Regions from separate parts of the Lysinibacillus sp. FSL K6-0057 genome, predicted to be linked through region 1. Evidence: riboswitches for the same ligand, from Rfam matches in the RefSeq annotation. Region 1 holds a riboswitch; each other region holds the start of a gene.
The links. A riboswitch is a leader RNA that binds a small molecule or an ion and turns the genes downstream of it on or off. The one in region 1 is predicted to bind cobalamin.

Region 1 (2,201 bases):
TATCAATGAGTAACATAATGGTTAACCTTCTTTATGTTTGCCACGCATATAGCCGATGAAGTAGCCAATAAAGCCAGCTCCAATAGCTGCCTGTAGCACGAATAATAAGCTTTCGATTTCACCGCTTGGTGGCTCCCATAGGCTTTCGAACCATGGTTCATATTCCGCATTGATTTCACCAATGGCTGCTTCTGCCTCTCCATCAGCACCACCAAATTCAGCACCTTTTTGTATGAACAATGGAATGATGGCTAACAACACAACAATTGCTAATAACAATAAATTTTTTTTCATCTGTTAATGTGCCTCCTTTGTTGAGAAAACACGTAAAGTTTTTAATTCGCTAATATTGTATTTTTTCAAGAAATTCATCACAATGACCGTTAAAATCCCTTCACTCACCGCTAAAGGAATTTGAGTTAAAGCAAAAATACCTGCAAACTTTGTAAAGGATGCCATAAAGCCTCCAACTTCTGAAGGGAAGGCTAGTGCTAGTTGTACAGAAGTCACAACATATGTACCTAAATCACCAAGCATAGCTGCGAAAAATACGGCTAGTGAAAATGACAAACCTACTTTTTGTGCTCCTTTAAAGACAAAGTAAGCAATAAAAGGACCTACAATAGCCATCGAAAAGGCGTTCGCCCCTAAAGTCGTGATTCCTCCATGTGCTAATAATAAAGATTGGAATAATAAAACGATTGTTCCAATTACACTCATGGCTAGAGGGCCAAAGAGAACTGTCCCAAGTCCAACACCAGTTGGGTGAGAGCAGCTACCTGTAACAGAAGGGATTTTTAAGGCAGATAGCACAAAAGCAAAGGCTCCTGAAAGCCCTAAAAGCATCTTTGTTTCAGGATTTTCTTCAATTGTTTTGCGAATAGAACGCAATCCTAGAACGATAAAAGGAATAGAAATAACCCACCAAAAAATCGCCCATTCGATTGGTAAAAAACCTTCCATGATATGCATCGCAAAGGCACGTTTTGGCACAATTAAAAAGGCCAATAAAAAATAACTAAGTTTCCACCATGAAAATTTCAAAAAGCTTTCCTCCTAACTAATTAATAGATTTTTAGAATGTAGCGTGCGTAAATAAAAAAGCACTTCTCCGTTGGTGGAAAAGTGCATAGCTAAAAAAGCAAATAACATTCTCATCTGCTAAGCCGCACACCTATCCTCGTAGGCTGAAACGATCACCTATTTTTCGGCAGGTCTCCTGGCTCTAGTTCAATACTTTATAGGTCTTCCCATCCGTTGGACAGTGACATATTCTATAAAGCTCCCTATTACAGTGGCGGGACCGCGCCGGACTCAAACCGGCTTCCCTTTTAAGCAAAATGGCAAGCATTTTACACCGAAAAACATTCAATTGTGAGATTTCACGACAAAGTGTAACATGATTTTCCATAAATATGCTATACCTTTTTATAAAATTTTTTTAATTAAAGGTCAACGGCGAATATTCTGATAATATTCATTGTGCTAATGATGGATATTGTATAAATTTTATACCCCAGTTCACTTCAAAATTGATAAATTTGTCATAAATTTTTAAAGAAATATTGAAATTTTAAAATAATAAGATATGATTAAGACAGTTTTCTATTTAAAATACTAATAAAAATTTCATATAAAACGTCAATAAGTGCTCGAATAGCTCGAGATAATAGGGAAATTGGTGAAAATCCAATACAGCCCCCGCTACTGTAATAGCTGATGAAATCGCAAAGCCACTGGTGCAAACTTGGGAAGGTGCGACTGTAAAATGAAGCTTAAGTCAGGAAACCTGCTTATTTGATTGTGCATGCAAACTTTTCGGAGGGAGAAGTTGAAGCGGAAGCGAGTACCTTTATTTCATGCTATTCGTTTTTATTTGGCTTCTACAAAACCTTTACTCTTCGATTTAGAGTAAAGGTTTTTCTTTTTCCAGAAAGCAAATGAGGGGAGACAGAAGATGACAACATGGAATTTAGAGGGGATGAAAACACATCTCTTTATTTGCAATGGCAGTAGTTGCATGAATAAGGATGGTGAGGAAATTACCTTAGCCATTCGAGATGAAATACAGCGACAAGCACTCGATCAAGAAATACATACGACAAGAACGCGCTGTAATGGACGATGCAAGGATGCCTGTGTGGTAATCGCCTACCCTCAAGGGAATTGGTATCGTGTGCCATCAACAGAGCATGCTAGGA
Region 2 (2,201 bases), 1.8 Mb from region 1:
GTTTAGCATTATGCGGTAATTGGATATTTTTATTTCAGGCTTATAAGGAAACGACCATTGCCAATGCAGCACTAAGTTATTATTTTGCGCCAGTACTGGTCATCTGTTTATCTCCTATTATTTTAAAAGAGACGTTAGTAGGGAGAAAAATAGTGTATGTTGCTGTAGCATTAATAGGCCTATTTTTGATTGTCCAAAGCCAAAACATGGAGAACAGTGGTCACTTTATCGGTATTGTCTATGGTTTGATCGCAGCATGCTTTTACACGGTACTAACCTTTACAAATAAACGTATTCGTGGTTTAAAAGAGCCCGAAAATACAATTATCCAACTCTCTTTAGCTGCATTTTTGCTCTGTCTCTATATTGTAGGGACTACGGGTTTTCAAGTGATGCAAATTAGTTTTGGGTTCGTTCTAGTATTGATAGTACTTGGTATTGTGCATGCAGGTGTGGGGTTCTTTTTGTTCTTTTTAGGCATGTCTCAGCTAAAAGGTCAAAGTATAGCCATTCTTAGCTATATTGATCCACTGACATCATTAGTACTCTCAACAATGATTATTGGTGAACAAATGACAGTCCTACAAATAATAGGGGCTGTTCTTCTATTAGGCTCAACATTACTAAGTGAATTGGAAAAGACATAAGCCACTTTATAGTGTTACTGTTTAGTTTTACAAGTTTACTTTTCACATATTGACAGGAAAAGTGAGCTGTCGTAGATTTAAAGTAGTTGAATAAAAGCAATAGGTGCCCAATAGGGAGAATAGGGAATAAAGTGAAAAGCTTTAGCGGACCCGCCACTGTATAAGGGAGTTTCATAGTGAATGCCACTAGCAAATTGCTGGGAAGGTGCTATGAGATGTTGAACTTGAGCCAGGAGACCTGCCTACATGCTTTAGAAGATATAGATGATGGAAAAGTCTGTAGTTTATTTGTCATGACAATAAACTACAGACTTTTTCTTTTTGTCTTAAAAAGAGAGGAGCAATTATCATGCAATTACTACAAGACACGATACAAAACATCCAAGGTGCTGACCTGAAGGTGATGGAGCAAGCTAGACAGCGTATAGATGCCCTATGTAAACCCCCTGGCAGTTTAGGAAAACTAGAGTCCATTGCAGTGCAGCTTTCTGGCATAACTGGACAATTATTTCCGGTGATTGATAAAAAAGTCATCATTGTTTGTGCAGCAGATCACGGTGTTTGTGAGGAAGGTGTAACCACGAATCCACAAGATGTGACGGTCTTTCAAACATTAAATTTTCCTAAGGGAGGTACAGGTGTTTGTGCGATTGCGGGCATTACCAATGCAAAGGTAGTAACAGTAGATGTTGGGGTAAAAGAAGATATTCCACTTGATGCAGGTGTCCTCATTCATAAAATTAAATATGGTACAGATAACATGGCACAAGGTCCAGCTATGTCTAGAGAAGAGGCTATTCAATCCATTGAAGTAGGAATTCGTGTGGCAACAGAGGAAATCAGAAAAGGTGCCAATGTACTTGGAACTGGGGAAATGGGCATCGGCAATACAACACCGAGTGCTGCGATATTAGCTGTTCTAACTGACTGTGACCCAATTGAAGTAACAGGATTTGGAGCAGGAGTTGGTCAAGGTGGAATTGCCCATAAAGCGGCGATTATTGAAAAAGCAATTAGCTTAAATACGCCTAATCCTAAAGATGTCATCGATGTTCTAGCTAAGGTTGGCGGGTTAGAGATAGGGGCGATGATAGGCATTATACTTGGCGCTGCAGTCCATCGTAAACCTGTTGTCATTGATGGATTTATTTCAACTATTGCCGCGCTCATTGCTTATAAGCTCGAACCAAAAGTAAAAGATTATATTATTCCTTCCCATGCCTCAGAGGAACCAGGGGCTAAAATTGCCGCTGCATTATTTGGCATTGAACCAATGTTGTACATGAATATGCGTTTAGGTGAAGGCTCTGGTGCAGCCCTAGCCTTTCCCATTTTAGATGCAGCCTGCTCGATGATGAAAAATATGGTGACTTTAGAAGAATCAATGCAGTTGTTAAAAAGATAAAAACAATAAAACAGCCAATGACTTAATTTTTGGTCATTGGCTGAATGGTATTTATGCACGATTTAATTTTCGTAATGGCAAGCGCCACTTCATCATATAGGAAAGAATACGTAACGCTGTAATTACTGCGAATAAAATATAAAGGAAAA
Region 3 (2,201 bases), 770 kb from region 1:
CCTCTGCCGCACGAACCCCTTCAGATGCTGCTGAAAGTGGCAGGATGACAAAGTGATCATTCTTGACAGCTTCCATCTCCTTTAATGCTGGATCATTTTTTAAGAATTGGATCTTTTGTTCTGCCGTTGTTTCACCATAATCAATCACGACAACAACCTCTGGATTACGATCTACTGCATCTTCCTTCGACACAGTTGTCCAGCCTGATTCCACATCACCAAAGATATTTTGACCACCCGCGATTGTCACCAGCTCATTCATAAAGTTTTGACCAGCTGTAAATACATCCTTTTCACCGCTATCAAACACAAGAACACGTAATTTTTCGCTATCTTTTGGTAATTTAGCTTGTACTGCCTCTACATCTTTTGTCATTTGCTCAATTAAAGCTTCGCCACGATCTTCGATACGGAAAATCTTCGCGATATTGCGAATATCAGTGAAAATATCTTCTAATGTTGGTTTTGTCATGTTAGAAGCCGTATGTAAATACGTATGAATGCCTAATTCTTCAAGCTCCTCTGGTGTGCCAACGCCCTTTTCACCAAAGCCACTTTTCCAGCCTGCATATAAGAAATCCGCCTCGGCATCAATCACTTGCTCCTTCGTTGGGTATTGGTCAGAAAGCACAGGGACTTTATCGTATGCCTCTTGCAGGGGCTCATAGATTTTGTCATCTAAGTAAGCCGTCCCAACCATAGAATCCTCTAAGCCAAGCGCCAGCATAATTTCTGTCACATGCTGATTTAAGCTAATCGCTTTCGTAGGTGCTTCCTTATATGTTTGGCTTGTGTCATTATTTTCAATGGTTACTTCTGTTGCTGCCTCAGATGGCTCAACCTTTTCACCTTGTGCTGCTGATTCAGTTTTGTCCTTTGCATTACAAGCCCCTAAAATAGCGACCAAGGCAATGATCATCATCAGCCATATACTTTTCCATTTCTTCATGTCCTTTTCTCCTTTGTTGTTAAAATATAGAAAGAAATCAGAGACTTCTTTACTACCCATGTGGTTGGAAGGGCATAAAAAAAACCCTCTTGTCGCCAAGAGAGTAGCATAGTGAAATAACGGTATCATCATTACCTTTATCACTATCCCCATCCTCGTGGTTCTTAGTCAAAAAACACATACTGGCAGGTATCCTGGCTTAGGTTCATCATCTATACGCCTTCCCATAGTTTTACTACAGTGGCATGCTGTATAGACTCCCCATTTACAGTTGCGGGACAGCATCGGAATTGCACCGATTTCCCTTTTAAGCAAATGACAAATGCCATTTGCACCAATACGTTCTATTATGGTCAATACTATTGATAGACTAGCGTAGTATGACGCTAATTATGCAATCATCACTATATTAGCACTATTTCGACAAAAATACGAACTATTTTACAAGAATTATATATGCGAGTATTCTGTTACAATGAAAAGATAGCAATCTATAGAAACGAGGATTTCTTATGTACAAAACAATCGGTGTACTGGCGCATGTGGATGCAGGGAAAACGACCTTCTCTGAGCAAGTGCTTTTTCATACAAATAGTATTCAAGCCCGTGGTCGAGTCGATCATCAGGATACCTTTCTTGATAATCATGAGCTAGAGCGCAGGCGTGGGATTACGATCTTTGCCGAGCAAGGTCGCATGAGCATTGGCGATGATACATACACATTGATTGATACACCTGGGCATGTCGATTTCTCCCCTGAGATGGAGCGTGCCATCCGTGTGATGGATTATGCCATTATTATCATTAGCGCAGTCGAAGGGATACAAGGCCATACTGAAACCGTGTGGCAGCTTTTACGTAAATACCATGTCCCAACCTTCTTCTTTATCAATAAAACGGATCGTGAAGGAGCAAATGTAGGAGCTGTCATGAGCCAGCTTCGTAAAGATTGCTCTCAGCATGTGTTGTTCGTCGATGAACCGCTGCGAGCAGATTATGTGTCAAATAGCATCATGGAATGGCTGGCGGAGCGCGACGAAAAATTGCTGGATGCCTTTCTGAATGAGTCATTAGAGCATGAACCATGTCTTGCTCAGCTACAGGCCATGATTAAAAACGAATGTGCTTTCCCTTGCTTTATAGGCTCTGCCTTAAAGGATGAGGGCATTCAGGAATTTCTTGACCAGCTTCCCCTGTTAACGGCTACCCAATTTGAGCAGGATGTCCCGTTTGAAGGAGAGGTTTTTAAAAT
Region 4 (2,201 bases), 570 kb from region 1:
ATCGCTTCGACAGAACGTTCTGCTAAAGCTGTGTTGCCTTGAGCCAAATACAAAGCAATAATAACAATACGATCCTCATATTTTTCTAAAATCTCTTCGCCGTCACGACTTTTCATAGCATAGCTATCATAAAACTTGCTGGCGCTCATAAAGGATGGGAATCGGAAATTATAATCATAGGCTTTTTTATACAACTTCTTAATAAATTCCATTTCGTACATGTCGATAAATGCTTTCTCATAGTAGCCCTCATCAACTAAATAGCGGATTTTTTCCTCAATATCTATAAAATAACGCAAACGTACGTTGACATACTCTAAAAAGTAGCGGCGCGTAGCTTCACGATCTTTTTCTAACTCAAGTAATCCAGTTGTACTATAACGATTCAGTACGTCATTATTAAGCTTTAAATAGGTTTTCATCTCATTACCCTCGTTTCATAAAACGTTTGTATTGCTTCATAATCTGTTTGATTGCCTCGTAAATCTAATTTCCTTACTAAGGGTACATGATAGGTAGTAGCAATTTTCTCACCAGCAGCGCCAAATACATGATGGCCAAAGTTACTATTGCCACTGGCAACTACTCCTTTACAAAAATCTCTGTTTTTTTCTAAAAAGCGTTGCACCTTCGCTGGAATGTCACCTAAACCATCTGTGTAGGTAATTAAAAGATACGGCTTATTCAGTCGCAATTCTTCAGAGAGCTCGATAGCTTCTGCCTTTAATTTGGATACAACATTTCGGACATTGCCTGTACGACTTGCATAAACGATCATAGGGTAATCAACTCAATTTGAGAAACAATTTCCTGAACATCTCCTATAAAGGTTTCATTCATTTCTAAAACAGGCACACTTAAAAAACCTGCATCTATAATGGTTTGCTTAGCTTGTTCATCGTGATCAATGTTAACAATTTCTGCTTCAAGTCCTGCACGTTGTAATTCAGATTTTACCCACAGGCATTTTGGACAAATTGTTTTCGTATAAAGTTTCATAGAAATCCCTCTTTTCATAAAATAAAAAGGCTATCTCTTTAAGAGAGATAGCTAAAATGGAAACGTTAACATACTAAAAATACCGACGTTCCCATCTCTTAATCCCCGAAGAAATGATTAATTTGTTTTAGAAAGGCAGGTCTCCTGGCTTTGCTTCATTCTCTGATTTCCTTCCCATGCGCATGCACAGTGGATGCTATCATCGTCAGCTTAACAGTTGCGGGGACAGCGTCGGAATTGTACCGAACTTCCCTTTTAAACTACATATAGTAGTACCTTAGTAAAACGAACACAATATATTGTTGTTGTTCAATAGTTTTAAGTTTACCATCCTTCAAATGAAAAGTAAATCTAGATTCTAAACTTCTTTATTTTTGGATTATTCAGTATTTTTTATTATGTAGTTCGAAATAGATTATCACTAATTACTTATACCTAAACAAAATATATATTTTAAACGATGTACGAGATTTTCTATTAAAATCTATCTACAGTAAATCTATTCATTTATAGAATGCCTAAAATAATCTTGAATAGCTATGGAAACAGTCTATATTCTGAAGAAAAATAGACTGTTTGACACTAGGAACATCTATTAGTGCTTTTCAATAAACAGGGCCAATTCCTTATAAAATTCCGGCGTTGCTGCAGAATTTGTATGAAATTGAGGATTATATTTGGATAAAAGCTTATATAATTTAGTTGCAGTTAATAGATTCTGTTCTCTATCGTAAGCCCTAAAACGATCATAGACCTCTTTCACTTTCCCATTTACTGAATGAGAAAAGTAATATTGCACTTCTTTATCCTCTAAGTAGTCTAGTTGCCACTTGTAACATATTAAATTTGTGAGGAAAAACATTTCTAATGCTGGCATTTCCCCACCTTTCATTAGCAATGTCATGCCATAATCAAAGGCATTTTCTAACCATTTCACTCCATGACGGTCCCTGTAAAAACGAATTAATTTTTGTAGACCATGCCCTTGTTCTTTCACAAGATACGAGTGAATATTCGTATTTCCAGCATTTCTTTCCCATTCATCAAGAGAAAATTTATATTTTCTTATCAGTTTCATCCAAAGCTTTTGAAGTTTTTCTTCAGAAATAGCGTGTGTTTGTTTATTCCATTTTAACAGTATCTCTAAATATTCTAATACAAAGCATCTCTCTAGCTCAAAATGATCCAAATTTCTAAATAGA

Region 2: another riboswitch for cobalamin. It lies ahead of cobT (nicotinate-nucleotide--dimethylbenzimidazole phosphoribosyltransferase); the one in region 1 lies ahead of MHB40_RS15620 (energy-coupling factor ABC transporter permease).
Region 3: another riboswitch for cobalamin. It lies ahead of MHB40_RS11505 (ABC transporter substrate-binding protein); the one in region 1 lies ahead of MHB40_RS15620 (energy-coupling factor ABC transporter permease).
Region 4: another riboswitch for cobalamin. It lies ahead of MHB40_RS12490 (glutaredoxin); the one in region 1 lies ahead of MHB40_RS15620 (energy-coupling factor ABC transporter permease).

Annotation. Positions count from the first base shown of each region.
Region 1 covers NZ_CP152047.1:3,122,194-3,124,394, reverse strand. Annotated here, with positions in the region: gene cbiQ (cobalt ECF transporter T component CbiQ) at 1-16, opposite strand, end outside; gene MHB40_RS15625 (energy-coupling factor ABC transporter substrate-binding protein) at 22-294, opposite strand; gene MHB40_RS15620 (energy-coupling factor ABC transporter permease) at 298-1,044, opposite strand; cobalamin riboswitch at 1,192-1,377, opposite strand; cobalamin riboswitch at 1,630-1,812, shown strand; gene MHB40_RS15615 ((2Fe-2S) ferredoxin domain-containing protein) at 1,958-2,201, shown strand, end outside.
Region 2 covers NZ_CP152047.1:1,300,028-1,302,228, forward strand. Annotated here, with positions in the region: gene MHB40_RS06045 (DMT family transporter) at 1-647, shown strand, start outside; cobalamin riboswitch at 732-908, shown strand; gene cobT (nicotinate-nucleotide--dimethylbenzimidazole phosphoribosyltransferase) at 997-2,052, shown strand; gene MHB40_RS06055 (trimeric intracellular cation channel family protein) at 2,104-2,201, opposite strand, start outside.
Region 3 covers NZ_CP152047.1:2,354,445-2,356,645, reverse strand. Annotated here, with positions in the region: gene MHB40_RS11505 (ABC transporter substrate-binding protein) at 1-949, opposite strand, end outside; cobalamin riboswitch at 1,116-1,303, opposite strand; gene MHB40_RS11500 (translation factor GTPase family protein) at 1,462-2,201, shown strand, end outside.
Region 4 covers NZ_CP152047.1:2,552,797-2,554,997, reverse strand. Annotated here, with positions in the region: gene nrdE (class 1b ribonucleoside-diphosphate reductase subunit alpha) at 1-422, opposite strand, end outside; gene nrdI (class Ib ribonucleoside-diphosphate reductase assembly flavoprotein NrdI) at 419-778, opposite strand; gene MHB40_RS12490 (glutaredoxin) at 775-999, opposite strand; cobalamin riboswitch at 1,116-1,294, opposite strand; gene MHB40_RS12485 (hypothetical protein) at 1,595-2,201, opposite strand, start outside.